One region of the Clostridium sp. JN-1 genome, then DNA from elsewhere that is predicted to be linked to it. Evidence: a T-box and tRNA genes for the amino acid it is inferred to sense, from the RefSeq annotation. Region 1 holds a T-box; the other holds one or more tRNA genes.

Region 1 (16,319 bases):
AAGCTTACTCCTATAATCCAAGTTATCATTTCTATTATAGTCATTAACGATGATGCTATTATAAGATAAATGCCTACTTTATTAATATTATTCTTGTTCAATAAGTACATTGCTAAAAACAACATAAAAGTATTTAGTGCTATGTATACCCAGTATACCCAATTATCTTTAAAAACTATAGTATATCCGCAGTAATCTAAACTTTTAACGCAGCATATACATTTATACATTACAGCAGCATACAAAAGTGTAAGTAAAACTGTAAATATAAAAGAATACGAAAAACTCATATTGTCTTTTCGCAAAAAAATATATAATGTAGTAATTGCTATAATTGGTACTGCAATAAAGTTCATAAAAAATACAGGTTTTAGCAAATATAGATACTGCATCTTGAATGATAAAAACAATATAATCAAGCTAATATATCTTAAAGACATAACTGAAACAATTATTATAACTATAGTTTTTATCTTTTTAGGGCAATAAAAACTTAATTTAAATATCTTTAGTAGTAGTAAAACAACTAGTATTAATAAAACAGCATATATATAAAGCTTTATCACACTTTCCTCCACTAAATATTACTATATTCATATTTATATGAGGAATTTATAAGATAAATTACATTTACTTTGATATATTCGTACCTAAAATCTCAAATCCTTCTTTTATACATTCTATAACAAGTGGGAAATCCGGTCCTTTTTCTCCATCTATATCCGTAACAATATCTTCATGGCATTCTATTTCTAATTTATTTGTTTTAAAGTATACCAATCCTGCTGCATCTTCAAGGTGCTCACCTTTTAACATTTTTATAAATAAGCTTATAATATCTTTCATCATGCCGCCTCGTACTATAAGTACATCTAACAGTCCATCATCTGCTTCTGCCTTATAGGCAAGCCTTAAGTTTCCTGCAGTCTGTCCATTAAATACTAACATCAAATACATATAGCCATCAAATACTTGTTCTTTAGACGTAACCTTTACCTTGAGTTTTCTTAAGTTAGGCAGCTGCTCTATTCCCTTTACGTAATAAGCAAGTTTTCCCATAGTGTTTTTTAAATTCACATCTGTTTTCTGGGACACATCTGTGAATAACCCTGTGCTGGCTACGTTTATAAAATATTTATCGTTTATCTTACCTAAATCTAACTTTTTAGGTTTACTATTTAATATTCCCTCACAAGCAGCTTCAACATCTTGAGGCATACCAATAAACTTTGCAAAGTCATTAGCAGTACCAACAGGAAGTATAGCTATAGGTAAATTTATATTCAGTTTTTTCATGCAATTTACAGCATTATCTATAGTTCCATCTCCACCTGCAACTAATATGTACTCATAAGTATCATCTATATCATCAAATGCATTACTCATTTCATATTCAAAACTAATCCTATATGGCACAACTTCATATCCATATTTTTGATTAACTTTTATAACTTTATCAATATCTGAAATTATGGTACTTTCACCGCAGTATGGATTATATATAAACTTAACTTTTTTCATATGAAACTCCTCTGTTTTTAATAAAATTTACTTTATTGTAAATTTAACTACTATATTATATCATCTTATATAATAAGTCCACAAGAATTTATTTATGTTCTTGTGGATTTATTTACAAATTATTAAATTTTACTACATTTCTGGAGTACTTGGTTCAGAAATATTGTTTAAAGCTCCCTCAGCTTCATTTTGAAGGTTTGGTTCTACAGCTACATCACCAAGTGCAACAATCCCAACAAGATTCTTGTTTTCAACTATAGGAAGTCTTCTTATCTGTCTTTCGCTCATGATTCTTGTAGCTTCTTTTACATCCATTTCAGGAGTTCCAATCACAGGGTTTGTTGACATAATGTCTCTAACGGTTTGGTTTTGCGTATCTTTACCATCAGCTGCAGACCTTATGCTTATATCCCTGTCTGTAACGACACCTATTACTCTTCCACTATCACATACTGGAACTGAACCAACATTATTGTCCTTCATTATTTGGGCAGCTCTTTGGATAGTGTCATTAAAGTTAATACTAACAACTTCTCTCGTCATTATTTCCTTAACCTTCATAGTAGAACACCTCTTTTTTATTATTTTCATAACTAAAATTAGTGTTCCCTATTAGTTATTATTCATTCTTTCAATTGTCCTTAACGTTACTAGCTTTATATATGTAGAATGAAATTAGTGCAATAACAAGCACCATAAGTATTGGAAGTAAAAACCTTATAGAAAACGGATGCCTAATACTTTCTCCCATAAATGAGTAAGAAATCATTTCTGGAAATATTCCAATTAAAGTTCCAAAGATAAAGTCCCTATATTTCATCTTTGATAGACCTGCTGCAAAACTTAATGTATCATATGGGAATATAAAAGATAGTCTCATTATAAGCATAACTTTAAATCCATGCTTTCCAATATTTGAATCCAGCGTCAAAGCCTTACCTTTTAATAACTTATCAACAAAAGATTTACCTAAAAACCTTGATATAAAAAATCCAATAGTGCCAGATCCAAAACACCCTACCATACTTAAAAATAGTGCCTTATATGGCCCAAATATATTTCCTGCAAGTATTGACATAATTGATGCTGGAACAACTAATACTATTGGTTTCAACGAATATGCAATAATAAATATTATTGAAGAAAACCTTCCATAACTCAAAATATAGTTTCTTATTTTATATACATTTAAGTTTGTAATCATATGTCTGTGACTTATTATAAAAAACACTGCCGTCATTAGAAAAAGAGCTGTAATTAAACACTTTAATATCCTCTTATTATTTTTCATATTATACTCAACTCTCCAAATTGTATTCTTTTATAATTATAAATATGACTTTTCAAACATAAGCAAGTATTATTTTAACAAAAAATTTATAATTTTTCTATAAAAATGTGCAATCTACACTTAAATATTTTTGTTAAATGAGTTATAATAGTCATAATATGATTTAGTTGTTTGTATTTATATTAGTTTTTATTACTATATTTTAGGAGTGATTATAATGGTTAAAATGGCTAGAAGTGCTGTACCTAATATATTTACGTTTGCTAATTTAGGCTGTGGTGTATTGTCATTAATGATGACTTTTCAGGAAAACTTTAAACTAGCAGCTATTTTTATAATACTTGCATGTTTAGCAGACAGATATGATGGTAGAGTGGCAAGATTCTTAAAAGTCGATAGTCCTATAGGAAAGGAATTAGATTCACTTGCTGATTTGGTTTCTTTTGGGGTAGCTCCTTCGATACTTGCATTCAATATTTTTGGTTTTTCGAACCTTGGATTTGCAGGTTATTTGATAGCTTTGTTATTACCTATATCAGGAGCATACAGACTTGCAAGATTTAATGTTACAGAATTTGATGGAGAATTTTTTGGTATTCCTATAACTTTTGCAGGTATGTTTATGGCTGTATATTGTTTGATATCAGCATTTTATTCAACACCAAATTATATTGCACCATCAGGAATCAGCATAATTACAATTTTGATAATGGCATCTTTGTCTTATCTTATGGTTTCAAAACATAGGGTTAAGAAATTTTAGTTAATCAATTATATATTATGATTAAGAGCTTTTGCGTAAGTGCAGGAGCTCTTAATTTTTTAACTGCTGCTGCCTTCTTTTTTTTCATTATTACCTTCAGGTTTATTGTTAACTTGATTCTTAAGTTGAAGTTCCTCATTTATTTCTGTAAGCACATATGCTTCGATTACCTTATTATTTAAAAACTTACATTTCAACTCACAATAATCGAAATAAGCGCAGCTTGACTTATCTAAAGATTTCATTACTTTATCTATGATATTACCTAAATCAACAGCTCTATCAATAGCGTCCCTGATTTGATTTTTACGTGCTAATCCTATACTGTTTAATTCTCCTGCCCCACCAATTAATAATCTATATGAATTGGTTAATTTATTTAATATATCTACTAAATTGCATATATCTGTGCAATAATCTTCCATGATTTTTCTATCAGACAATATTATCATCCTTACTAAATTTAATATCAATACTAATATACTATCGATATTAAAATTTAATTCAAAATACATTTTTAATTAAATTTTCTTAACAAAAAAGGGGCTGTCGCACTAAGAGTAATTTATACAATATGTTGTACTGATTTTTAATTTGCAAAACAACATATTGTATGTAAATTACTTAATGCAACAGTCCCTTTTAATATTTGTAAAAACAACTGCCTCCTACAAATTCTCTGAGTATTGAATTATCAGGTACAAGATTTACGTCAACATCTTTAAAGAAATGCAAAAAACTCTTAAGTCTTAACATTTCATAATAAACAGGACTTTCAGGAGTTATTTTTTCAAGTTCTTTTAATGCATATTTCTTAAGAACACATAACTCATATACCAAAGTTGAATTAAACATTACATCTGCATTTTCTTGAAATACAAATATGTTTTTTTCTTCTCCCCTTTTTATGGAAGGCCACATTTTTAAAGTGTCTTCTGCACCATATCCCCTAAATAGAGAATCCCTAACTATTCTTCTTAGAATTCTTACATCTGTAGTAGCTATTCTGTTATGATCATCTATATTAAGCTGTGTGAGTGCACTTATATATATTTTAAACTTATTTTTATATGGTATGGATGAAGTAAGCATTTCATTTAAACCATGTATACCTTCAATTATTATCAAGCCATTTGAAGGAAGTTTTATTTTATTTCCTCTCCATTCCCTGCATCCAGTTTTAAAATTGAAAAATGGCAGTCCCACTTCTTTTCCGCTTAAAATATCTTGTAAGTTTGAGTTAAATAGATTGAGATCAAGAGCATATATTGATTCAAAATCATATTCTCCATTTTCGTCCCTAGGTGTATGTTCTCTATCTACAAAATAATCATCTAAAGAAATCGGAATTGGTACCAATCCATTAACTCTAAGCTGAATACCTAATCTTCTTGCAAATGTTGTTTTACCTGAAGAAGATGGCCCTGCTATTAAAACTATTTTTACATCTTTCCTCTTGTTTATTTCATCTGCTATATATGCAATTTTCTTCTCATGAAGTGCTTCAGCTACTCTTATCATATATCCAATGTCTCCACTTACTACTTTGTCATTTAATGAACCAACATCTCCAACACCCAGTATGTTTCCCCATTGTTCCGTTTCATAAAATATCTTACTTAGTTTTCTCTGTTCAACAAACTTAGGCAGTTTAAGTGGATCTGCCTTTGCAGGATACCTTAAAATAAAACCTGGTTCATAATAAAGTAAATCAAATGCTTTTATAGCTCCTGTTGAATATGCCATAGAGCCATAAAAATAATCATATCTCCCATCTAGTTCGTAAAGTTTAAGTTTATCCGAAGATACATGTTTTAAAAGCCTTAACTTATCATACATTTTGTAATTTTCAAAAATTTTTACAGCTTCTTTTTTATCAAATGACATCTTCCTTATAGTTATGTCCTTTTTTATTATTTCGTCCATTCTAAGCTTTATTTTCTTTACATCATCCTCATTTAGCGGAATCTTTTTATGGATTTCTCCAAATAAAGCTTTTTCAATAGAGTGTTCTATTGTAATCTTTGCATCTGGGAATAAATCAATTACAGATTTTATAAGTATAAATTGTAAAGTTCTTATATATGCCTTATTGGCTAAACTATTTGTTATATCCACAGGTTCCACGGTACAATCCTCATAAATATGAGTTGTAAGCTCGCTGTACTTTCCATCAATCTTTGAAAGAACTATAGGAATATCACTTTTAAAACTTTGCTTTATTATACTATAAGCATCTATTCCCTCTTCAACTATTAATTTTTTATTGCTCACGTTAACCCTAATTTTAGACACAAAATCCATCCCCTTAAATTTTCTGCTGTATTATCATTATACTTTACTTTTATTAAAATGTTCAAACTTCAACCTATAATTTACGAATCTTTGCAGAAACTAAAAATAATAGATAATTTTTAATTATAGTATACTTTGGCTATAAGTTTACAAATAATAACTTTAATCTCAAAGGTAGGTGATTTTTTTGTTTATAGTGCTTATTAGAACTATAATTTTATATCTTGTAGTTGTTATATCAATGCGACTTATGGGTAAAAAGCAGATAGGTCAATTGCAGCCATTTGAACTTGCAATAGCAATAATGATATCTGAACTTGCTTCACTGCCTATGCAGGACACCAGACTTCCACTTATGCATGGAATTATTCCTATAATAACGCTTCTAATACTGCAGATTACAGTTTCCATACTTGAACTCAAGAGTGAAAAAATGAGACTCTGGTTTAATGGAAAACCAAGTATACTTATAAAAAATGGCAAGATAGATATAAAAGAATTAAATTATCAAAAAGTTAATATAAACGATTTAATAGAAGAATTGAGATTAAAGAATATTTATAATTTGGAAGATATAGAATATGCAATATTAGAAACAAGCGGTCAGCTTTCTATCATTCCTAAAACTGAGCTCTCTGGTGTTACAAAGCAGGATTTAAAAATAAAAGCTGTCCAAGAAACCCTCCCAATAACTTTAATTTTAGATGGTAAAATAAATACTAGTAACTTAAAACTTGCAAATAAAACTGAAAAGTGGCTTAACTCTCAATTGAAATCAAATAAAGTAAACTCCTATAAAGATGTGTTTATAGCACTCATTGACTCAAAAGGTGAATTTTATTACCAAGTAAAGGATAATATAAAAAATAAGTAATTACCTGCAAGTAATTTATTAGCAAAATGGAGAGTGATTTAATGAGAAATGTTATTATATCCTTTACACTTTTTATATGTATGCTAATCTTAAACATGTTTTCTGTCATGTATCTCAATAAAGTATGTAACGAACTTCAATCTTTAAATAGTACTATAGAAAGTCAAATTAATAGTGGTTCGTTTGACAATGCATATAATACTTCTATTGAATTTTTAAATAAGTGGGATAAGTATTCAAATACTATATCTATATTTGTTGATCATGCTGAAATAGATAATATAAACAATGAACTATGGAAATTAACACAATACACAAAGTGCAAAAACAAAGATGAATCTCTTGCTTCAGCACATGTACTCAAGTTTTTCTTGGAGCATATAGCTGATATGGAGAAGGTAAATGTACAAAATATATTTTAAAATATATATAAATTGATTTATAATTAATAAAGAAGTGGAAAATATTCGCTTGATGGATTATAATATTTAGGGTAAATCATTTTAAGTCCCTATGGGACATAGAATGCCCATTTTGATATTATCATTACTCATAGATATTTATATCTATAAATATAAAATTTTATTTCGGAAGGTGGAATATAAAATGGCATTAGTTACTACTAAAGATATGTTTAAAAAAGCATATGAAGGACATTATGCAATAGGAGCTTTTAACATCAACAACATGGAAATAATTCAAGGTGTTGTAAATGGAGCAAAAGCTGAGAAGTCTCCAGTTATATTACAAGTTTCATCTGGAGCATTAAAATATGCTGGACCAAAATACTTAAAAGCTATGGTTGATGCAGCAATAGCAGACACTGGAATAGATCTTGCACTTCATCTAGATCACGGTCCTGATTTTGAAACTGTAAAACTTGCTATAGAAACTGGTTTTACTTCTGTAATGTTCGATGGCTCTCATTTTCCATATGAAGAAAATGTAGCTAAGACTAAAGAAGTTGTAGAATATGCTCATGCTCGTGGAGTTGTTGTTGAAGCTGAGCTTGGAGTTTTAGCTGGAGTAGAAGATGATGTTAAGAGTGATGTTCACATTTATACAGATCCAGACCAAGCTAAAGACTTCGTAGAAAGAACTGGCGTTGATTCATTAGCTATAGCTATAGGAACAAGCCACGGTGCATATAAATTTGCTGGAGAAGCAAAATTAAGATTTGATATACTTGAAGAAGTTCAAAATAAGCTGCCTAATTTGCCAATAGTTCTTCACGGTGCATCTTCAGTAGATCCAGAATCTGTTGAAACTTGTAACAAATATGGTGGAAATATTGCAGGAGCTAAAGGAATTCCAACTGAAATGCTTAGAAAAGCAGCTTCCATGGGAGTATGTAAGATAAACATGGATACCGATATAAGACTTGCAATGACAGCTTCCGTAAGAAAAGTATTTGGTGAAAAGCCAAAGGAATTTGATCCTAGAAAATACTTAGGACCTGCAAGAGAAAACATACAAAAACTAGTTCAAAATAAGATAGAAAATGTTTTAGGTTCAGCTAATACACTATAGTTTAATAAATACTTACTCAACTTTTGCAGTTTTTTAAACTGCAAAAGTTGGGATACTTATTTTTAAGTTATGATTTTTTTACAACATTTCGATTATACCTAAAACACAATTCTACGAACTTTTCATCTGGTACAAATCTTAATTTTATTCTCTCATCATTTAATTTCAATATCGCTGCATAAATTTTCTCTTTTGAGGTTACAGGATAAAGATTCTTTTTTTTATGCGGTATATTTGCCAGAGCTTTTAAACTTTTACTTGATTCAGGCGATAATATTTCTATATCCTTTATATTAAATTCTATAAGTTTTTTTCTCATACTTTTACCTATTATTTTATATATTTCAACATTACCACTGTCAAATTTATATTCATACTCCACATATAAATATCTTTTAAAATAAAATGATGCTGCAGCTGCAATTATTAAAATAACTGCTGGTACTACTTGTCCAAAGAGTAACATCCAAATTGCTAGAATTATGCCCATAACAACTATAAAGTTTATACTTCTGTATTGAACTGTTTTATATGTAGTAACAAGTTGATTATATTTGTTGTCCACATATATCCCTCCTTTCCAAAATTTAAACTTTGCATTTGTAATAAATTGTTACACTTTTTTCACACACAAATTCCCATACATATATGATATAATATTATTAATTTGTATTGCAACAATTGTTATTACTTTAGTATATTAAGAGGTGCCCTTTTTATGAAAGAATTTGAAACTAGAATAATCAATATAGATGTAAATTATATAATATCAAAATTAAAAAACGTAAATGCAGTAAAGGTAAAACAAGAAAATCAAATCAACAATATATATGATTTTAAAGATAGAAGACTTATAAAAGATAAGGGATATGCCAGAATACGTGTAATTCAAGATATGCTTAACAGTTCTACTCATTACTTTATGACTACGAAGAAACTATTGAGTCAAGATAAGTTTAAAGTTATGGCAGAAAATGAAACGGAGATCCTGGATGCCAAAGCTGGAGAAAAAATATTTGAATCCCTTGGTCTTAAATTAGTAAATTCCATAAAAAAGTACAGAGAAAGTTATAAATATAAGAACAGCTTAATTGAAATAGACATAAATGATAAAAGTTTTTGTCCTTTTCCTTATATAGAAATTGAGACATCAGATGAAAATGAACTCGAACAAATAGTTCTTCTTTTGGGTTATACTATGAAGGATACTACTTCTCAAACGATATATGAGATACTTGAGCAGTTAAAAAAATAGTAAATTTAAAATAATAAATTTTGATAGATAGGTAACTACGAATGGAGAATGATTCATGTTTGGCTATGTTACTCCATGTAAAATGGAGTTAAAAATTAAGGATTATGAAAAATTTAAAGCTTATTACTGCGGTCTATGTAAGTCTATAAAGCTCAACATAGGTAATATACCAAGACTTTCCCTCAACTATGATATGACATTTTTAGCTATACTGCTTGATTCCCTATATGGAGAGAGAACAATTTACCGTAAACAAGTTTGTTCATTTCACTTTTTTAAGAAGAAAATTATAGTTAATGATAACAATTGTTTAAGATATGCAGCTTTCTGCAATGTGATTTTAGGTTACTACAAACTTTTGGATAATGTTAAAGATGATGCATCTATAAAGAGTAAAGTTTTCTGTACATTTTTTAAGAATTACAGAAAAAGTATTCCATTGAGCTTAAAAGATCATCTAAGTCATATAGAAAAGGAACTAAACAAATTAAATTTACTTGAGTCATCAAATGATGATAATAAATCCATAGATAGTATTTCTCATCCTTTTGCAGAACTTACAGGATTTATTTTATGTTCATATAAAGATGATCAAAATAAAAATGATTTATACTGGCTGGGTTATAATCTTGGAAAGTGGATTTACATAATGGACGCATGGGATGATTTAGAGAAAGATGTTAAAAATAATAAATTTAATGCTATAAATGCTTGTTTTAATAGAGAAAATCTTGACTGTAAAACTTTTTCTAAGAATATAGAAAAACAAGTCGACTTTATTTTAGTTTCTTGTGCATCACAATGTTTGTCAATTTTAAATAAGCTGCCTTTAAATAAAAACATAGATTTATTAAACAACATTTTGCAATTCGGATTGATGGAAAAAATGGATAAAGTATTTAAAAGGAGTGTTTACAACAATGAAAAATCCATATGAAACACTTGATGTAAGTGAAAATGCCTCAAAAGACGAAATAAAAAGTGCTTATAGGAAATTAGCTAAAAAATTTCATCCTGATCAATATGGTAATAATCCATTAAAGGATCTTGCTGAAGATAAAATGAGAGAAATAAATGAGGCTTATGATTACCTTATGAAAAATCCACCTCAAAGTGCTAGTTATTCAAGCAGCCGTACTGAAGGTAACAATTACAATAACTCAAATATATATTCAGAAATAGAAATGGATATTAGAAATGGAAACTTTGCTTTTGCAGGGCAAAAGTTAAATAAAATTAATACAAGAGATGCTGAATGGAATTATCTTATGGGATTAGTTAACCTTCAGCGCAGATGGTACAATGATGCCCTTAATAATTTAAATACAGCATGCCGTTTGGAGCCTTACAACATGAAGTATAGAGAAGCTTTAAATAGATTGAATAATTTAAATACATCTTATAGACAGCCTTACTATAATAATAGGAGAAATGATTCCGATATTTGTAACATTTGTTCAACATTATATTGTATGGACTGCTGCTGCGAATGCAGTGGTGGGGATTTTATAAGTTGTTGTTAAAAAGGAAGTGTATACTTTATGCACAAAGTTAATAAATCATCATATATAGCTAAGGGTGGTCTATTTACTGCCGTTGGAGTTATACTTGTTTATTTAAGTACAATAATTCCAGTAAATAAATTATTTTTACTTGTAATTGCTTCTTGTATAATACCTTTGTGTGTTATAGACTCAGGTCTTAAAAGTGCATTAACAGTCTATGTGTCTACCTCACTTTTATCACTGCTTATAGGTGGAATTAAGTCTTCAGTTATACTATACATAATTTTCTTTGGACTATATGGAATTGTTAAGTACTATATAGAAAAACTTCGTAAATTGTATATAGAATTACTACTTAAATTGGTGTTTTTTAACTCATGCATAGTTTTTATGTACTTAACTTATAGATTATTTGTAACAAATTTATTTAAATTCAAAATTCCTTTTTACTGGATTTTAATCTTAATGCAAATTGTATTTATACTTTACGATTATGCTGTAACTTTATTTATAAATTATGTATATAATAGATTTCACAAAAAAAGGTATTGACATATCATTTCATTTTGGTATAATATCTAGTGTTGAGAAGTTAAAATATTATATATTGCCCATTCGCCAAACGGTAAGGCACCTGCCTCTGGAGCAGGCATCTGTTGGTTCGAATCCAGCATGGGCAGCCATTTTTAGGAACTTTTCTTTGAAGGGTTCTTTTATTTTACATTTCAAAAAACCTTCTAAACTAGGGTTAAATAACTGCTTGACAAAGTATTTCCATTATTATAAAATCATTATTATATAAATTATAATAGATCATGTATATGTGCTTTGAAGAGGAGCAGTAATTTGTACATCATCTTAAGAGAACTGTCATTTGCTGAAAGGCAGTGTTGATGTAATATGAACTTACCTCAGAGCTTATCTGTAAAAACAGATACGGATAAAACCGTTATATTTTTAAGTGAAATCTTTTTAAGATTTAATTAGAGTGGTACCGCGGAATCAAGCTTTTCGTCTCTTTTACGAGATGTGAAGGGCTTTTTTTATTTCAAGGTATTTTTTAACAACTGGCATAAGTAATGCTTTTTTACTTAAAATGTTATAGATAAACAACAAAGATTAAAGGAGAGATATTATGGGAAACTACGGCACTAAAACTGATGAGAAGTGGCAAAAAAAGTGGGAAGAATCTGAAATATATAAATTTGATGAAAAAAATCCCGGTAAAAAACTTTATACACTAGAAATGTTCTCTTATCCTTCTGGCAGCAGATTACATGCAGGTCACTGGTTTAACTATGGTCCTGTAGATTCTTGGGCTAGAATGAAAAGAATGCAGGGATACAATGTATTTCAACCAATGGGTTTCGATGCTTTTGGTCTTCCTGCTGAAAACTACGCTATAAAAACAGGAATTCATCCTAAAGACTCTACAATGAAAAACATAGCCACAATGGAAAAGCAATTAAAGGCAATGGGCGCTATGTTTAATTGGGAAAATGAAGTAATAACATGTCTTCCTGAATATTATAAATGGAATCAATGGTTATTCTTACAACTTTACAAACATGGATTGGCTTATAGAAGTAAAGCTCCAGTAAATTGGTGTCCTAGCTGCAATACTGTCCTTGCAAATGAACAGGTTGTTGAAGGTAGATGTGAAAGATGTGATACCGAGGTAGTTAAAAAGGACTTAACTCAATGGTTCTTAAAAATCACAAAGTATGCAGATGAGTTACTTGAAAAATTAGATGATCTTGATTGGCCTCAAAAGACAAAGGCTATGCAAAGACACTGGATTGGTAAATCCAAGGGTGCAGAGGTAACATTTAAAATAGCTAACTCAAATTTAGATTTCAAAGTGTTTACAACTAGAGTAGATACATTGTTTGGAGTTACATATGTTGTTCTAGCTCCTGAAAATAAATTAGTAGATCAAATTACAACTCCTGAATATAAGGAAGCCCTCGAAGAATATAAGAAACAAGCAAATGCCCAATCTGAAATTGAAAGACAGTCTTTAACTAGAGAAAAGACTGGTGTATTTACAGGTTCATATGCTGTAAATCCTATAAACGGAAGAAAGGTGCCTATCTGGGCTGCAGATTATGTATTGAATACATATGGAACTGGTGCTGTAATGGCAGTTCCAGCTCACGATGAAAGAGATTTTGCTTTTGCAACAAAATATAAACTTCCTATAGAAAGAGTTATAGAAGGTGGAGAAAAGCTTCCATATGTTGAACATGGTAAGATGATAAACAGTAATGAATTTAATGGATTATATACTGATGAGGGAAAAGAAGCCGTTGTAGCAAAACTTGAGAAGGATAATTTAGGTTCCTGGAAAATAAATTATAGATTAAGGGACTGGTTAATTTCAAGACAGAGATATTGGGGTACTCCTATTCCTATAATTTATTGTGATGACTGCGGAATTGTACCTGTACCAGAAGATCAGCTTCCTGTAGAGCTGCCATATAATGTTGAATTTTCACCTGATGGAAAATCACCACTTTCAAAATCAGAAGAATTTATGAATACTACTTGTCCTATATGTGGAAAACCAGCTAGAAGAGAAGCAGATACTTTAGATACTTTCGTATGTTCTTCATGGTATTACCTAAGATACGCAGACAATAAGAACAGTGAAAAACCTTTTGATACTGAAAAGATAAATAGAATACTTCCTGTAGATATGTATGTTGGCGGTCCAGAACACGCTTGTATGCATCTTTTATACGCTAGATTTATAACTAAAGCATTAAGAGACATGGGATATGTAAACTTCGATGAACCATTTTTATCCTTAAGGCATCAAGGATTAATACTAGGACCTGACGGACAAAAAATGAGTAAATCTAAGGGAAATACAATTTCACCAGATGATTATATACAAAAATTTGGTGCTGATGTATTTAGAATGTATTTGATGTTTGGTTTTGATTACAGTGAAGGTGGTGCCTGGAGCGATGATGGTGTAAATTCAATGTCCAGGTATATAGATAGGGTAGATAGATTATTAAAATCATGCAAAGATGAAATAAATAATCATGCAAATGATAACAATAATTTTGGTGATGCAGAAAAAGAATTGAATTACGTAAGAAACTTTTCAATTCATTCTATATCCCAAGATGCAGCAAAGTTCCAATTTAACACTTCCATAGCAAGGCTTATGGAATATACAAATGCACTTTCAAAGTATATATCTGAAGAAGTTAAAAATGCTAAATTCTTAAAAGATTGTGTTACAGACTTTTTGAAACTTTTAGCTCCATTTGCACCTCACTTTGCTGAAGAGCAGTGGGAACTTCAAGATATGCCATATTCAATATTCAATCAAAAATGGCCTGATTTTGATCCTAAAGCACTTGTTAAGGATGAAGTTGAAATTGCTATTCAGATTAATGGTAAGATAAAAACTAAAATCAATATATCTACTAAATTATCTGTAGATGAGATAAAGAAAGCTGCTGTAGAAAACGAAACTATTAAAAAAGATATCGAAAACAAAGAAGTTAAAAAGATAATTGTGGTTAAAGGAAGGCTTGTAAATATAGTAGCTAAATAAGAAATAAGGAGTTATAAAACTCCTTATTTCTTATTTATACATTTGTAATGTTTTTTCAGTATCCCTTAAAAGACTTGATAACTCAAACACTTCTCCTTCTTCTATTAATTTATTTATTTGAGTTTGATACCTTGTGGCTTCTGTAAACTTTCCCATGGAAGATAGAGTTAATATATTATTCATTATATTAGAAACCAAACTTGATTTTACTTCGAACAATTTTTGAGCGTCTTTAATCTCATCTTTAATTTCTAACATCTGTTCATCCAATTGAAATGCAGCATCTGCTGCTGTTTTTAATTTTAATTTTATGTCTTGTGGAATCTCGTGCTTATATTTATAATTTAATGAATGTTCTATAGTAGCCCAAAAATTCATAGCAAGAGTTCTTATTTGAAATTCTGCTAAAATATCCTTTTCTCCATCTGACATATTAACAGGGTATTTTATAATAACATGATGACTCCTGTATCCACTTTCTTTTACATTTGATATATAATTCTTTTCATACATTATCTGCATATCTTTTCTTTTTCTCATTATCTCAACGACTTTTTCAATGTCATCAACAAACTGGCACATAACTCTGACCCCAGCTATATCCTCCATCTCATATCCTACCCTATCAAATGGTATATCTAACTTATTAGCCTTATCTATTATGCTGGATATTTCTTTAACTCTTCCTGTAACAAATTCTATAGGTGAATATTCATTTCTCTTCCTATATTCTCTTCTTATACTCCTAAATTTAACTTTTAGTTCATCTACTGCTTGTTCATAAGGTATCAAAAAACCTTTCCATTCCTTTATAGCCATTATGACCTCCTGTTGCTCAATATTCCTATAATAACGTTAACACTTATATTATACTACTACTTTTAATTCATTATAAGCACATACAAAATATATTACTCTCTATTTCACCTATATATAAAAAATTACAACTTTACTATCTTTTTTGATATAATGTAGTTAAGTAAAAAAATAATGTAGGTGATATCGTAATGTCAAAAGATATATTTTCAGGTCTTGAATATCTGGGGTTTAATGACATAGGCAATGTCGACTTGTATAATAAAAAAAGTGAAAATGAAGAGGAATCTCCCAAGCAAGAATCAGAAGCTGATAATGAAAAGCTTCTATTATATGATAAAAAAGTTACCTGCCCTATTTGCGAAAATGTTTTTAAAGCAAAAGCAGTAAAAGCTTCAGCATACAGGATTATAAAAAGGGATTCGGATTTTTTCATAAGGTATTCACTTGTAAATCCATACTTTTATGATGTATGGGTATGCAATAAATGTGGTTATTCATCAATAAAAAGTGACTTTTATAAAATAAGAGGACATCAAATAGATGCTATAAATGAAAAAATCAGACCAAAGTGGCACAGCAGAACTTATCCAGATGTATATGACGTAAATATAGCTATAGAAAGGTACAAGTTATCTTTGTTAAGCTATTATGCAATAAGTGCAAAAGCCAGTCAAAAGGCTATGAATTGTCTGAAAATCGCATGGATGTATAGGCTTTTAAATGATAGTGACAATGAATTAAATTTCATAAAAAATGCTCTTGAAGGTTTTAATCAAGCTTATTCAAATGAAGATTTTCCTATATACGGTATGGATAGATATACATTTGTTTATCTTATAGGAGAACTTAATAGAAGACTTGGGAATACAGATGAAGCATTAAAATGGTTTGG
Region 2 (16,319 bases), 760 kb from region 1:
ACAGTATTTATTTTTTGTACAGTATTTACCCATTTTTGCGTATAACAATTTATATCACATATGTTTTAATATAAGCAATCTATATTTTATTAACTATATAAGAATTTAAAGCTCCCCTCCGGTGCACTTAAACCCTTTTCAAACAGATAAGCCAGGGCTTTAGCCTTTTTCTCTATTTGCTCTGCCGTCCACTCAAAAATACCATGGTCAAATAAAAAGCAAAATGTGGATATAAATATTTCTGCAGTTTCCCCTGGCTTTTCACAAATAAACAGTTTTTCATTAATACCTTGATTAAAGATATCTGCTATTATCGGAGAAAGTAAATTTAGTATTTTAGCAAGCGATTTTTGATGTATAGCTGCGTTTTGCTGTTGATGAAGGTATAAATCTATAGAAGAATCAACAGCTGAATTACGATAACTTTTAAATATGAACTCTAATTTTTCTAGAGCGTTCAGTTTGTCCTTTGTAATTACTTCTTTGTACTGGTTAATCTTTCGGGAATATATATAATCAACAACCGCATCAAAAAGCTCCTCCTTTGATTTATAGTAGTAATATATACTTCCTTTTCCAATACCTGCCTTTTGTGCAATATCACTTACAGAACAAGATGCTCCCTTGTCTTCCATTAATAATTGTTCCATTGCTTTAATTATTAGTTCTCTCTTACCCATTTTTAACACCTACCTCTGATATTATAACATATAAATTAGCACTTGACCATCGGTCGAAAAATATGATAAGCTGTAAATATATTCGACCAATAGTCGAAAAGGGAGATGGGATAATTGATACAAATCACTATTTTTACTGTGCTATTTCTAATCAGTGCTTTAGGTCTACTGACAACTTTATTCTACTGCATACAATTTATATTAAATAAAATAAAAAAAATCAAACAAATAAAGTAATTTTACGCCTTAAAAGAACTATAACAATTATAGGAGGATTTATTGTACTCATGTTTGGATTTACAGCATTCAGCCATTTTTCAACTAAAACACCTCCAATATTGGATTCACATGGAAAGGCATTGCAAGGCAGTATCGCAGAACTAAAGGAGGTAAAATTAAATGGTCGTAATGAATGGATCAGCATACGAGGCAAAGATAAAAATAAACCTGTTCTGCTTTTCTTGGCAGGAGGACCTGGAGGTTCCGAAATGGCAGCTGTGCGTTATAACCTTGCAGTTCTCGGAGATAATTTTGTTGTAGTAAATTGGGATCAACCGGGTTCATGCAAGTCATTTGGCGCTATTAATACAAAAAATATAACGCTGAATACATATATTCAAGATGGATATGCATTGACAGATTATTTATGTAAAACATTCAATAAGGATAAAATTTATCTGGTGGGTGAATCATGGGGCAGTGCTCTCGGTATCTTCTTAGTAAAAGAGCATCCTGAAAAATATTATTCCTTAATGGATGGTACTTTTAGCAATTTTACATTTGCCAGAAAATGAAGCTTCTTATAGTGGAATATCAGACAAGATGGGATGTTCCAAGCAAAATGTAAAGCATATTGTTATAAATTTGGAAAAAAAATATGTGATTTTAGAAAAAAATATGAAAGATAAACGTGCAATCAATATTAAGATAACTGAAGATTGCATAGAAATTATGAAACAGTATTATGATAAAGGAAATGCATTCAGAAACAGCGTGTAAATTATTTAAAAGTTTACATTTTAAACATGAATATAAACACATTACCTATGAAAAGGCAAGACATATGTTAACAGTACCATTTCAATCAATATATCCATCAAAAAAATATCCATGCGATCTAGAAAGCTTTGCAAAAGCAAATGTTGATTCATGGAATGAGACAGTTAAATTTTTAGAAAAATGGTTACATAAATAAATGTACATTAATTAAGAAGTTAAGAGTTGATTAATTTAGAAATAGTTATTGCAGGAGATATGTTTGAGTAGAATAAAGATGAAACAAATAATGCAGTAGGTTTTAATTTTTTCCCTATATAATATATAATACTAAGGTAATATATTGTAGGGAGGGTTATCATTATATGAAGAACATATTAACACAAGAAAATGTGGATAAATTAAAAGAGGAATTAGATTATAGAATGACTGTAAAAAGAGCTGAAATAGCAAAGGAAAAGCTAATAGCTGCTGCACATGGTGATAGATCGGAAAATGCAGAATATAAAGAAGCTTGTGCAAACTATAGAGAAAATGATAATAGAATTCAGTACTTATTAAATATGATTTCAACTGCAACTGTAATAGATACTAAAAATACAGATAAATCAGTAATAGGAGTTAATAGTAAATTTAAAGTTAAATTCATAGAGGATGAAGATGAAGAAACTGTATCATTGGTAACTACTATGGATGCAGATCCAGAAGATATGCTTATAAGTATAGAATCAGATTTAGGAAAAGCGTTAGTGGGTAAAAAGGCTGGAGATATAGTTGAAGTTGATGCCCCAGGTGAAAAATATACAATAGAAATATTAGAAATGTTATAATAGATTAAAAGGTTTCTAGTTTGCAACTAGAAACCTTTTATGTTAATTATCAAATTTCTTGAAACATAAAGTTGCATTGTGTCCGCCGAATCCCATAGAATTAGAAAGGGCATACTTAATGTCTTTTTGAATTCCTGATTTTGTTACATAGTTTAAATCACACTCTGGGTCGAAGTTTTTATATCCAACGGTCATTGGAATAAATTTGTCATATAAAGCCATCGAACATATAATTGATTCAACTGCTCCAGATGCTCCCAGCAAGTGACCTGTCATAGATTTGGTTGAACTTATAAAAACATCTTTTGCATGTTCCTTAAAGGCAAGTTTAATGGCATTCGTTTCATATTTATCATTGATTGGAGTTGCTGTTCCGTGTGCATTTATATAATCAATTTCATTTGGGTTTATATTTGCTTCTGTACATGCAGATAAAATAGCTTGACATGAAGCTTGTCCCGATGGATCAGGACAAGTAATATGGTACGCATCTTCAGTAGCACCGTATCCAACTAATTCTGCATATATTTTAGCATTCCTTTTTAGTGCACTATCTAAACTTTCCAGTATAACAATACCTGAACCTTCACCCATTACAAAACCATCTCTATCTTTATCAAATGGAATAGAAGCTCTATCAGGATTATTGCTGTTTGTTAAAGTTTTCATGTTATTAAATCCACTTAAAGTGAATGGAGTAATGGATGATTCAGCTCCACCTGCTATACAAACATCTAATTTACCATATTTAATAGATGTAAATGCTTCTCCGATTGTATGAGCAGAAGTACTGCATGCGGATACCATACCATAGTTATTCCCTTTAAAACCATACTTCATTGCAACAACTCCTGATGCCATATTTGGAATTAACATAGGAATAGTAAATGGAGAAATATGACGGTTTCCTTCCCTTAAAAATTTTTTATATTCAGTTTCTAATGTATGTATTCCCCCAATACCGCTTCCAATAATGACTCCTAAACGGTAAGGGTTATATTCTTTAAAATCGGTACCACAATCTATAATGGCTTGACGTGCAGCTTCAAGTGCATATTGACAATATGAGTCAGTTCTTCGTATACCCTTTTTATCTAAAACTAATGAAGGATCGAAATTTTTAACTTGTGCTGCTACCTTAACAGGAAAATTGCTTATATCAAAACTATTGATAAAGTCAATACCGTGATTTCCTTCTTTAATATTCTTCCAAAATTCTTCTAAATTATTTCCAATAGGTGAAACAACCCCCATACCTGTAATTACAACTCTATTCATTTTCATTCTCCTTTTCCACCTTGATAAACTGTTTATACATTAGTCCCCATTCGAAAAGTGAGCGCAAAACAGGATGAAGTTTCATTCCTAACTCTGTTAGTGAGTATTCTACTCTTGGTGGCACTTGTGCAAAAACTTTCCTTGATATAATGCCCTCGTTCTCCATAATCTTTAAATTTTTTGACAACATTTTGTCGCTAATATTGTTTATGCCATTTTTTATTTCTGAAAATCTAAGTGCTCTCCCATGAGAGCGCATAAGTTCTCTCAAAATAAGAAATTTCCATTTTTGCCCTAATGCTAGTAGCGCAATTTCTACTGGACATTCTGGTAATTTATCTACCATGATGGTTCCTCCTATATACCTATAAGTTATTAACTAACCAAAGTATAGTTTTATAATAGTATAAGGGTATAACTAAGTCAAGGTAAACAAAATAAAAACAAAGATGTATAATTACGTTAGTAGATTTGAAAGGGAATGTTTATATAGTAAAATTTAAATACTAAAAATAGCAGTTAAATCCGTTATTGATAAAAATATTTTGGTAATCTAATAAATCTTCTTCATACAGAGGTTTTACACCTTTAAAGGCATAGTATTTATTTTCCATGTCATATTAGTTCCAGGTAAATGGGGTTATCGATGTACTGATATGAGTTTCTTAAACTTCCCTAAATCTTTACTAATAGCACTAAATGATGGTGTAGATATTGAATCTGGCATTAAAGTTTGTGAAGGAGTAGAACACTTTAAAAATATGACATCCTTTGAACAAGTAAAAAATGCATAGAAGAAGATTATCAGTGAGTTTACACGACATTGCGTTATTATTGATAGCTGTGCAGATATTATGGTATTAGAACAAGAAGCAGCAGATATTTTATGCTAGGCTTTGACAGATGATTGTATAGAAAGAGGTTTGACAATTAAAGAAGGTGGAGCAATATATGATTTTATTAGTGACCTTCAAGTTGGTATTGCGAACTTAGGAGATTCTCTTGCAGCTATTAAAAATGTGTGTTTGGGGACAAATTAATGACTCCAGAAGAGTTATGGAATGCATTAATTAATAATTTCCAGGGAGAAGAAGGCAAGAAGGTTCAGAATATTTTATTAAGTAAAGCTCCTAAATATGGAAATGATGATGATTATGTAGATATGATGCTTAGGGACGCTTACGATGTATATATAAATGAAATAATAAAATACAAAAATACTAGGTATGGTCGTGGACCAATAGGTGGTGTATACTATGCTGGAACTTCTTCAATTTCAGCAAATGTACCACAAACAAGGTGCAGGTACTATTGCAACTCCAGATGTAATTGAGGGATTAGTTAATCTAGCAGTAGTCACTTCTGCAGTAGATGCATTTACGAAAGATTTTGAAAAATTATGTGGTGAAGGAAAAACCATGTTAAATTGCTAGTTTAATAAAAACAAGCCTGCTTTAAAATTATTTTAAGGCAGGCTCATTTTATGTATGAATTCCAATCACTCAAAACATATTTGTAGTTTTTAAAGTGTTAATTACATAGTATGTAGCGAAAGATGCGGATAAAGGAAGATTAGAAAAACATTATTTTTCCCATTAACACTACCCATAAGTGGAACTGTGTGGGAGGGAGGTCTATATAGACTATATCAGAAAATCATATATTGATGGTGTAGTATAAAATTAATATATAATGGACTATTTCGTTTCTTGATAATCTTTCCAGCACCTATCGCAAGTTAAACAACAGCGAGTGGCAAAGTTAGGACAATGACCAATATATTCATTATCAACTAAATTTTGATTATATGCAATTTTCTTCAGCCAATTAATCATATCCTCTTTAATTGTTTTAAGTCCCAAGATATCACCTTCTTTAAATGCTTTAATAAGATTTTATTACATAATATTATAGCATTTAAAGTTGTTAAATTCAGTAACGTATGGTACCTATGAATATAATATTTTCAATTGATCTTTTTATAATATTAAATAAAAAGTTATTAAGCTTTCAACATAAGTTTCTAAATCTTGTGCCGCTGTTTTAACAATCCCATGCTGAAATATAAATACATATTAAGATTGATTTTTTAATGAATTATTTCTGAAAAATCAATAGTTGTTATTAAAAAAGAGATGATAATTTGAAAATGCATATTATTAGTATGAAAATGATTTTGTTAGTCTATACTAATCTTGTAAAACTTAATGCATACTTTATATGAAAGAAGTGAATATAATTGCACAAAAAATTGAAATCATTGATATATACTGTAGTGACATTTATATTAATTATTATATTATCTGTATCATTAGTAAATAAAACTACTTCTTTAGAATCTTTTGGGAAAAGTAATGTAAAGCTTGTTTTGGACTCATTTAGGAATAAAGATACTTTGCCTAAGAACTTTCGTAAGACTTCAAATTTAACTGCCATAAATGATAAAAATTTAAATATCAAAGGCTTGGATAAACTAAATATTTCAGGAAGTCAACAGTTTTCCGTAAATAATCTTCCTATTTTGATAAAGGCTATAGGAACATCTTTGCCCATAACGATTGTAGATTTGAGACAGGAGTCTCATGGTTTTATCAATGAATTTGCGGTCAGTTGGGTTGATGAAAAAAACAATGCTAATGCAGGTTTAACAAGAAAACAGGTTTTACTTGATGAAGCTAATAAATTAAAAAGCATAAAATTAAACGTCCCAATTACTTTTTATAATCATCCTAAAGAAACTATAGTTCCAACTAAAGTGCAAGACGAAAATGAACTTGTTAAATCCAGAGCTTTATCTTATACTAGAATACCAGTTAGAGATGGCGGAATACCTACAGATGATATGGTTGATTACTTTATAAAGTTTGCAAAAACTCAGCCTCAAAATTCATGGGTTCATTTTCACTGTAAACATGGTATAGGAAGGACTGCTACTTTTATGATCATGTATGATATGGTTAAAAATTATAAGGAAGTTAGTGCAGATGATATTATAAAAAGACAATTAGCACTCGGAAATTATGATGAAGACCAAGTTAAATCTTTTAACAATAATGAAAGAATGAATTTCTTACAAAAATTTTATACGTATTGTAAAGAAAATGGTGATTCCTTCAGTGTAAAGTGGAGCGATTGGAAAAATGCAGCTGGTACTAAGGAAACATCAGCTTCTCCCATTAATTTTATGATGCAAAATACTTCAAGGTATATAAAAAATCCAGTATTCCCCAAAAAAATATTTGCAATTTCTCAAGATTCAATGACGCCTGCTGAAAGAACAATGGTAGCTAGTCTTCAGGGACTAGTTAATGGCCATTGTTCTTTTCAAATATATACACTTGATTCTACCCAACCAGATTATAAAGTATGGTTAGAGGATTTAAACACTAACTATAAAATTCCTTATAAAATCATTTCAGATCCATGGCAATTACTAAGTTTATATAAGAAATACATAGATGGATACATACTTTATAGTAATAAGTCGCCGAAAGATCCTTCAATAAATAATGCCTGTTCTCTTGCAGCTTTAAATAAGTCTATAGTTGTTGATGAGTCCATAGAATTTAAGGTGAGAAGTAATGGTATTACAGAAATTAGAGGGGATTGTAGAAATACAGATGAAAACTGGGCTTACAATAATTTATGGAATAATGGGTTAAATCATTCTATTGTAATTCAACTTTCTCCTGATAAAGCAGCTTCATTAAGGGATTATGCCATAATGAGCAAGTCATTAGTGTTTTATGAAGACAGCATAGATAAGACAAGTTTAAGGGATAAGATATTTTCGTCTATGACGAGTAATGCCATTTGTTTAGGGTGGGGACCTGATGAGTTTATAAATGTAAGTACAGCATCAAAGTATGGTACAAGTCTGGTTGCTGCAGATTGGTCATATAATTTAACTACTTTAAGTGCTTTTCCATCACAATGTATTTTTAGAAAGCCTCATTTGACGATTCCTCAAAGCGGAAAATTTCATTATGTTACATTTATAATGTCTGATGGTGATAACCAGCAGTGGAATCTTGGGACTAACTATAGTTCTACTAATTGGTTTGGGTATCCAAATAGAGATAGACTTAGTTTGGGGTGGTCTATGAGTCCATCTGTATACTATTTAGCACCTACTGTTTTTAATTTATATTATGAGAGCATAAGTAATGAAAATACATATAATAATTTTATTGTAGCACCTTCTGGAAATGGGTATGTGTATCCAAGTAAATTTAATAAAAGTGAGTTAAACACATATATCAACACATTAAATGATTATATGAAAAGGGTAGCCGAAAAGTATGTTGCAATTATAGATGATTCAGCTTTTAATAATATTGATCTTTGGGATAAGTTCACTAAAAAGGACAATATTCAAGGAATATTTTATCTTGATTACAGTAGGCATGACAACTTTCAAGGACAAATTTTATGGTCCAACAATAAACCAATAGTATCCTGTAGAGATTTGCTTTGGAATAGCATTGAAGAGGAAGATGAATTAGTAAGTAAAATTAACAGCAGGGTCAATTCAGGTGAAGTAAATGCATGTAATCCTAAAGCATTCACATTTGTTTATGTTCATGTTTGGAGTAAAAATGCTCGCAATGTCGAAGAAGTTATAAATAAACTAAAGCAAAATTCTCATGTGAAAGTAGTTACTCCTGAAATATTTATGCAATTGATAAGAAACAATGTCAAACATTAGAGTCGATTATTGTTCCTCATATGCTTTTGTATAATGGTAAGTTAACAAGAAGAAGATTCAATTTGAATTATTGATTTTATTTGTACTTATTCTAGTTTTTTTCTATTTTTTAAATAACCAAAAACTCCGCCGCAAAGTCCACCTATTATGTGCGCAGAATGAGCAATGTTATCCTGTATAAATAAACCACTAAAAATTTCTTTACCCATAAATACTATGACAACTAATATTAAAGTAAGAGGTATTTCACCATGCTTCACATTGGCAAATGAACTTAAAAGTATTAACATGAACACAATACCACTTGCACCTAGCAAAGCGTTATTTGAAAATGTTATATTTATAAATCCAGTTAAGAAAGCTGTGAAAATTATCATTTTAAAAAGTTCTTTAGAGCCATACTTTTCTTCAACCATAGGACCTACTAATAGTATTATAATAAAATTGCTTGAAAAATGTGCCCAGTTTGCATGACCCAAAATATATGTAAATAATCTTAAGTATTGTAATGGATCATAAAATGATGTTCTAAAACTGGTGAAAAAAAGTTTTGTAGAGATACCTTGTGTAAGCATTCCAAGAAGTAGTACTCCAAAAGCCAAAAAGCTAAAAGTTAATATAACAGGAGAATTGTAGTGAATTCTATTTTTCATAATATCGCCTACCTAAAAATTTAGTTTATTATGTTTATTATAACCATTTTTCAAATCATAATATAGAAAAATGCAAAGCATTTTTTAAAGTTACGAATTGTAGATAATAAGCTAATAATCGGCATAAATGAATAAAAAATGGTTGACAAGTGTAATAAAAGTTACTATAATGTATGAGTGTTAGTTGTTGTTGTTAATAATTTTTAAGTTATTGGGGTGTCGCCAAGTGGTAAGGCAATGGACTTTGACTCCATCATTCGTAGGTTCAAATCCTGCCATCCCAGCCATAAGGTTTACTAGCTCAGTTGGTAGAGCACATGACTTTTAATCATGGTGTCCGGGGTTCGATTCCCCGGTAAGCCACCATAAGTAGATATCCAAAATCTCTGATTTTGTGATAGTCACTTAGTTAACGACGCAAGGCGTTAACCTCATTAAATTATATATATGCAGGTGTGGCGAAATTGGCAGACGCACTAGACTTAGGATCTAGCGCTTTACGGCATGGGGGTTCGAGTCCCTTCACCTGCACCAATTGTAATATGGCTTGAGTTTGCAAGTCATATTTATTTTTGATTATATTAAATTAAATATTAAAAGTATTAAAAATATGGTGTAAGGTTACTATATTTTTAATGCTTTTAATATTTTGCATGTATATATAAAATGATTTTTTCATGTATGATTACATGAATTGGTTATATTTAGGAGAGTTGATTATGGAAATTAGTAAATTTATTTTACCAAAAATAGAAGATGATTCTTCTTATCAAATAAAACTTATTCCAGACAAAGTTTTAAATAAAATGACAGATTATATAATTGTATCATTTAATGATTTAATTAATTGTAATTTGTCGTTTAAGAAAAATATAAATAGACAAATTATAGACAATCAGTATTCTTTAACTAGAGATGAATTGAAAAGATATATAAACTTTTTAAATAAGATAAATAATAGGTTTATGAATAATGAACACATAGAGTATAAAGAGTTTATCATTAAAAATGGAGAAAAAATAGTAATTAATTCTCTAAATCAAGATTGTGTAAAAATGTGTTCAATAAAGAATAATGTAGATAAGCAAAATAGAAATTTTTTTGTGCTGTTTAAAGATGAGTTCACAACATATATAAAGGTATTAAAGCAAGTTTATTTTGGAAATAAACCAAAAATTAAATATGATAGTGAAATTTTCTTGAATCCTATTACAAAGAAGGAACGTGATGAAATTTACCTGGAAGCACTGTATGTGTTTGCAAATGGGGCATTAGATTTAAAAGACAAGAGAAGATTTGAAGCTATAAGCAGCGAAATAAAAAGTTTAGATAAAGTATCGTAAATTTACAAAAGCTTGTTGAACAACCAATATTGTTATTCAACAAGCTATATTTTTATGTATAAGTTTTAAAGATCATAATATTACTTTACTTTAATTTGTCCATCTTCAATAAATTCATTAGCAACCCATCTTGCTACTTTACCAGTGATTGTGATACAATGATTTTTTCTTTCTTGACTTTTGAAGTTATCTCCAGCCCATTCTCTTGTTATAACTCTGCAGCAAGTTGACTTGTATTCATCTTTAATGTAGTCGTGAAGGGCCTTAGATTTTTTAAACATCTTTTCATTCATGGACTGACCTTTAACTTTGCCATATACCATGCCTAAAGTCATTTGCCCACCTGAAACGGCACCACATAAACATCCTGACTTACCCATTCCTATAGGAAATCCACTTGCCAGCTTAACTATGTTATTATCATATGGCTTTCCTAATAATTCGTTGATTGTTTGTACTACTGACTCGCTGCAAAAAAATGTACCGCTTCTGAAAAGTTCTTCAGCATTAGCTTGAACCTTGTCAAGAAGTTCTTCTTTGGTCAATTCACTTTTATTTATTAAAGACATTTAATGAATCAATTTTTAAAAAAGTATCCAGTACCTATAGTAGGACTTATTTTAGGACTAGCAGCATCAGGAAATCTTGTGCAGTCACATGGAGAGGTATACCATAGTATATTTGGAATAATAGCATTAATACTATTTACTTTAATAATAGCAAAGATTATAAAATATCCTAAGAGTGCAGCTGAAAAACTAAATAATCCCGTTGTAGCTAACACATTTCCAACACTTTCAATGAGCATCATGTTAATGGCAACTTACCTTAAAGAATATGCAGCATCATTAGCTTTTACAGTGTGGATTGCAGGACTTATAATACATATTTTATTAATACTGTGGTTTACGAAGAAATTTGTACTTGATTTTAATATTGAGAAAGTGTTTTCATCTTGGTTTATCGTCTACGTTGGTATAGTTTTTGCTAGTGTAACAGGTCCTGTTTTTGGAATGGCGAATGTAGGTCGAGTAATATTTTGGTTTGGATTTATAACTTATTTAGTACTTTTGCCAGTGGTTATTTACAGAGTTATAAAGTTTAAGAAAATACCAGAAGAAGCATTACCAACACTAGCTATATTTGCAGCACCAGCAAGCTTGCTCTTGGCAGGATATATGAATTCATTTAAAGTTAAAAATATGATAATGTTTTGGCTGCTAATTACATTATCAATTATAATGTATTCGGTAGTTATAATTATGTTATTTAAGCTTTTAAGGTTAAAATTTTATCCAAGTTATTCGGGATTTACATTTCCACTTGTTATAAGTGCTATGGCAATGAAGCTTGTAAATGGATTCTTAAATAAGTCTGGACAAGCTATTTTATCACTGAAATATTTAGCAAAATTTCAAGAAGCAGCAGGAGTTTTAATAACATTATATGTGCTAGTTAGATATATCCAATTTCTTATTCCAAAAGATAATATATCTTAAACATAGGACAAAGGACAAAAGCAAAGGACAAAAGCAGAGGACATAGGACAGAGGACATAGGACAGAGAAGGAGGATTTTTCTCAGCTAAGCTTACGAAAAATCTTTAATTAAATTTTTTATAGCTCGTTTCGCTAAAGCGAAACATTGCTAACTTATATAAATTTAAAGATTTTTTTGCGTTGGCAAAAAAATCAACCTTCATTGTCCTCTGTCCTATGTTTTTAAAAGGGTATTGCTTTTTATGTATATACTGTATATACTTATCATATACAGTATATACATAAAATATTAAGGGGTAATAAATATGAATATTTTAATATCTAATTCCTCTAATAAACCAATTTACGAACAGATAAAAGAACAGATAAAGGCATTAATTATAAGGGGAGATATTGATCAAGGAGAAAGCCTTCCTTCTATAAGAAATCTTGCTAAAGAACTTCAGATAAGTGTTATTACAACTAAAAGAGCTTATGAAGAACTTGAGAGGGAAGGATTTATTGAAACTGTGCCTGGAAAAGGAAGCTTTGTTTCAGCACAAAACAAGGAGATTTTAAAAGAGAGGAAAATGAAGATGATAGAGGAAAAACTTCAAGATGTGGTTGATGAGAGCATAGCCATGGATATTTCATTAGAGGAAATTATAGAAGTTCTTAAGGTTTTATATAACAATTAGGTTTGCAAATGGTTAAATTATTTAAACTTATAAATGGAGGTAGTTATAATGGATAATATTTTAGAAATAAGAAATTTGAGAAAAGAATATGATAATTTTACTTTAAAGGACATAAATTTTACTCTTCCAAAGGGATATATAATGGGATTTATAGGACCAAATGGTGCAGGAAAAAGTACAACTATAAAGCTCATAATGAATTTAGTCAAAAAAACAAGTGGTGAAATAAAATTATTTGGCATGGACAATGAAAAGTATGAAAGAGAAGTAAAAAATAGAATAGGTTTTGTATATGATGAAAACTACTATTATGATGAACTTACAATTTATGAAATGAGGAAAATAATAAGACCTTTTTATTCTAAATGGGATGATAGTGTTTTCAATAATTATATAAATCAATTTGGATTAAATTTAAAAGATAAGATAAAAAAACTTTCCAAGGGAATGAAAACTAAATTTGCACTTGCTATGGCTTTAAGCCATAATGCTGAGCTTATAATAATGGATGAGCCAACAGCAGGACTTGATCCAATCTTTAGAAGAGAAATTTTGGACATATTATATGAATTGATACAAGATGAAAAAAAGAGTATATTTTTTTCTACTCATATAACTACTGATTTAGAAAAGATTGCAGATTATATAACATTTATAAATAATGGAAAAATAGTTTTTTCAAAAGAAAAAGATGTTGTTATGGATGAATATGCAATTGTCAAAGGATCCCTTGACATGTTAAATGAAGATTCTAAAAGACAATTCATAGGTATTAGAAAAAATAAATTTGGATTTGAAGCCCTAACTAGTAATAAGGATGATATTAGAAGGACATATAAAGATAAGGTTTTAGTTGAAAAAGCAAGTTTAGAGGATATCATGTTTTTTACTACTTTAAAGGGGGAATAAGAGATGCTTAATCTCATATTGAAGGACTTAATGTATCAAAAAACTTCAATTAGAAGTATTGTCATAATAATGTTTATTTTATTTTGCTTTCAAAGTCAATTGAGAACAGATGGAATATATTTTTTAATGAGTTTTGCACTTGTATATGTAATAGTGGAAGGTGCAGGAAGAGTTGAAGGATTTAGGAAGGCAAATAATATTACCAACTCTCTCCCTGTAACTAGAAAACAAATAGTGATTTCAAGATATATTGAAGTACTTATCTTACAAGTTGTTGTGGTGTTTTTTTGTTATGTACTATCATTCTTATTAAGCATTTTTGGAAATTTTAATGTGATTTCATTTAATAAGCTACTTTTTGCTTTTGAATTTGTAAGCATTATTATGTGTTTTAATTTACTCATAAATTTCTCTTTAAAGTACAGAGTTTCTCAATTAGCTGCAGCAATCTTATATATTATAATTTGGACTAGTAGTTTTACATTCTTTTTAAAGAGTTCAGAACAAGATTTTAATAATGTAGATAAGATCATAAATTTTTTAGGCTTCAATTACTTTGAAATTCAACCTGCAGCTGCAGCATTTACTACTATATTTTTTATAGTATGTATCTTGTTATCTATTAAATTTTATGAAAAAAAGGATATTTAAAAAAATATTATGTTGAACATGAATTTTGGGGGTGAGAAAAATGATAAATTTAATAAATAAAGAATTGATTCTTGTAAGAAAGTCATTATATATATTTACATTGATTTTAGCTGTATGTGTGTATATAGTATATAAAGCAAGTAAATTCAATAATTTAGGATATGGTTTCATAGTGCTTTTTATGGGATATCTAAGTTTTTTAATTATGGAAAGGTATAAGAAGAGAAAAAATGATTACATGATAATAAACAGTTTACCAGTCCATAGAAACTTGGTAGTACTGTCTAATTACTTGATGATGATAATCTACACTTTATTTTTTTATTTAGTTATGGCTGTAGAAACTCTATTATTGAAAGTTATAGGAATTAAAGGATACAATTTAACAAGTCCATGGGTTTTAATTGTTCCATTGAGTTGTCTTTTAATTTATTTTGCAATTATAAATCCATTTGAAATAAAGGAAAGTAAGTTTATAGAAAGTGTAAAATTAGTAACATATATATTATTATTTTTAATACCTCAAATTATAAAAAAGATTTCTGAAACAGTTATCGGGGGAAAAATTATTGGATTTTTAACTAGACCGGATTTGATTTATACAATTATGACAGCATTTTTTATAGTTGGTTTAGTAAGTTACACTATATCTTATTTAGTATCTTTAAAATTGTATAGGAATTTTGATTTTTAACTAAATTTATAATGGAAAAATTTCAAAAAATAAATTGTTAGCTGGGACTTGACACAAACTTTTAATGCTGGTTTATTGATATAATAGATGTTAATGGTAAAATAAATATATAATTTGTGTACAATAAGGAGCTAAACTAATGAAGCAAAATTTAAGAAATACTATATTCAATATACTCATGATAGCTGTATCTATAATTTTAATTGCAGTGGTAACTCATTTTACTAAGGACTTGTCTATAAAATCAATAATGATATTAATATTTGTCTATTACCCTTGTATATCTTTTATTTTAGGAATTGTATCTAATAAACTTAAAATTAATAAAATAGTTATGCTAATATCTGTTCCGATAGTATATATAGCAAATATGATTATAAATTTTGATTCTACAGGATTTGCTTATATACCATTTTATTTTGGATTTGCAGCTGTTGCGATATTTTATAAAAAATAAGTTAAAATTAAGAACCTCCAGAAAACCATATTGGAATCTGGAGGCCTTTTTTATAATAATTTTTGAGCAAGTTCTTTTAAAGATTTCAATTTACTTTCAGCATCAATAAATGTTGAGTCATACTTTTCTTGTACTATTTTAAAATAATCTATAAAATCTTGCTGTTTTTCCTTACTTATGTTAAATTGACCGGCAATTGCATTTAAAAATCTTATCTCTTCTTTATCAAAACTTCCATCTATTAAGGCTAAGCCAATAAGTTCAAGATATACTATGTTTTTAATTCTGCTTGTGGAATTTTTAAAATGTTCAATAACCTTATCAAATGATAAATCAGGAATTTCTTCATCTTTAAGTGAAAGCTCAACTATGTAGTCATTGATCAAACTTTTTTCATTTTTAGCGAACAAGTTATCTGATTTAGCCAGCAGTTCAACTAGATTTATAAAAGCAATAGACTCTTTTTTATTCAATTCATTTAAAAACATCCTCTGATCCTCCTTTAAAGTTAACAAGAGATATATTAATTTTTTTGTTTATATTTTTCTAATTCTGAATCAAGATCTGGTTCATTTAATTTTTCAAATTCCTTATCGAAAAAGTCATCCTTTTTTAAATCTTCTAATCCTTCAGCTATGGATTCCTTCTTTTGAATTTTTCTTTCTATATCGTCTAAACTTATTTTATTATTTCCCGTATTTACATCAGCTAAAATTTCATTAACTTTTTTACTAGCTTCCGCATTATTATATCTTGCAGTGGCTTCATCTCTGTAAGTTCTTGTTTTTTCAATTTCGTGTTCAAGCTCTGATAATTTTTGCTTTATAGTTTCAGCTTTTTTTACAGCAACCTCATGACTTGCTTTTAATGAATCATAACTTTTATCAGCTTCAATTTTTTTAGCAAGTGCTTTTTTAGCAAGATCTTCATTACCTTTGCTTAAA

What was found. The T-box of region 1 lies ahead of leuS (leucine--tRNA ligase). A T-box ahead of a tRNA ligase gene usually reads a tRNA of that ligase, here a tRNA-Leu.
Region 2: it encodes a tRNA-Leu, which carries the amino acid that the T-box ahead of leuS (leucine--tRNA ligase) is inferred to sense. The anticodon was not compared.

What each region holds. Positions count from the first base shown of each region.
Region 1 covers NZ_CP033465.1:2,640,173-2,656,491, forward strand. Annotated here, with positions in the region: gene EBB51_RS12670 (hypothetical protein) at 1-566, opposite strand, end outside; gene EBB51_RS12675 (YegS/Rv2252/BmrU family lipid kinase) at 631-1,521, opposite strand; gene EBB51_RS12680 (CBS domain-containing protein) at 1,654-2,082, opposite strand; gene EBB51_RS12685 (TVP38/TMEM64 family protein) at 2,153-2,812, opposite strand; gene pssA (CDP-diacylglycerol--serine O-phosphatidyltransferase) at 3,030-3,575, shown strand; gene EBB51_RS12695 (hypothetical protein) at 3,635-4,018, opposite strand; gene EBB51_RS12700 (nucleoside kinase) at 4,218-5,879, opposite strand; gene EBB51_RS12705 (DUF421 domain-containing protein) at 6,058-6,744, shown strand; gene EBB51_RS12710 (DUF4363 family protein) at 6,786-7,166, shown strand; gene fba (class II fructose-1,6-bisphosphate aldolase) at 7,351-8,274, shown strand; gene EBB51_RS12720 (DUF6106 family protein) at 8,342-8,839, opposite strand; gene EBB51_RS12725 (CYTH domain-containing protein) at 8,993-9,529, shown strand; gene EBB51_RS12730 (DUF5685 family protein) at 9,585-10,466, shown strand; gene EBB51_RS12735 (DnaJ domain-containing protein) at 10,450-11,052, shown strand; gene EBB51_RS12740 (hypothetical protein) at 11,071-11,586, shown strand; tRNA gene EBB51_RS12745 (tRNA-Gln) at 11,643-11,717, shown strand; T-box leader at 11,854-12,056, shown strand; gene leuS (leucine--tRNA ligase) at 12,170-14,608, shown strand; gene EBB51_RS12755 (GTP pyrophosphokinase family protein) at 14,639-15,427, opposite strand; gene EBB51_RS12760 (DUF2225 domain-containing protein) at 15,616-16,319, shown strand, end outside.
Region 2 covers NZ_CP033465.1:1,877,916-1,894,234, reverse strand. Annotated here, with positions in the region: gene EBB51_RS08995 (TetR/AcrR family transcriptional regulator) at 90-680, opposite strand; gene EBB51_RS08990 (alpha/beta fold hydrolase) at 968-1,474, shown strand; gene EBB51_RS08985 (hypothetical protein) at 1,461-1,679, shown strand; gene EBB51_RS08980 (acyl-CoA thioester hydrolase/BAAT C-terminal domain-containing protein) at 1,645-1,875, shown strand; gene greA (transcription elongation factor GreA) at 2,042-2,506, shown strand; gene fabF (beta-ketoacyl-ACP synthase II) at 2,549-3,790, opposite strand; gene EBB51_RS08965 (helix-turn-helix domain-containing protein) at 3,777-4,130, opposite strand; partial or broken gene EBB51_RS08960 (pyruvate formate lyase family protein) at 4,408-5,109, shown strand; gene EBB51_RS08955 (GxGYxYP domain-containing protein) at 6,024-8,492, shown strand; gene EBB51_RS08950 (rhomboid family intramembrane serine protease) at 8,579-9,145, opposite strand; tRNA gene EBB51_RS08945 (tRNA-Gln) at 9,358-9,432, shown strand; tRNA gene EBB51_RS08940 (tRNA-Lys) at 9,436-9,511, shown strand; tRNA gene EBB51_RS08935 (tRNA-Leu) at 9,595-9,679, shown strand; gene EBB51_RS08930 (hypothetical protein) at 9,865-10,488, shown strand; gene EBB51_RS08925 (C-GCAxxG-C-C family protein) at 10,569-11,057, opposite strand; gene EBB51_RS08920 (TDT family transporter) at 11,061-11,987, shown strand; gene EBB51_RS08915 (GntR family transcriptional regulator) at 12,293-12,664, shown strand; gene EBB51_RS08910 (ABC transporter ATP-binding protein) at 12,713-13,573, shown strand; gene EBB51_RS08905 (ABC-2 transporter permease) at 13,577-14,224, shown strand; gene EBB51_RS08900 (ABC-2 transporter permease) at 14,265-14,918, shown strand; gene EBB51_RS08895 (hypothetical protein) at 15,058-15,375, shown strand; gene EBB51_RS08890 (hypothetical protein) at 15,426-15,863, opposite strand; gene EBB51_RS08885 (PspA/IM30 family protein) at 15,899-16,319, opposite strand, start outside.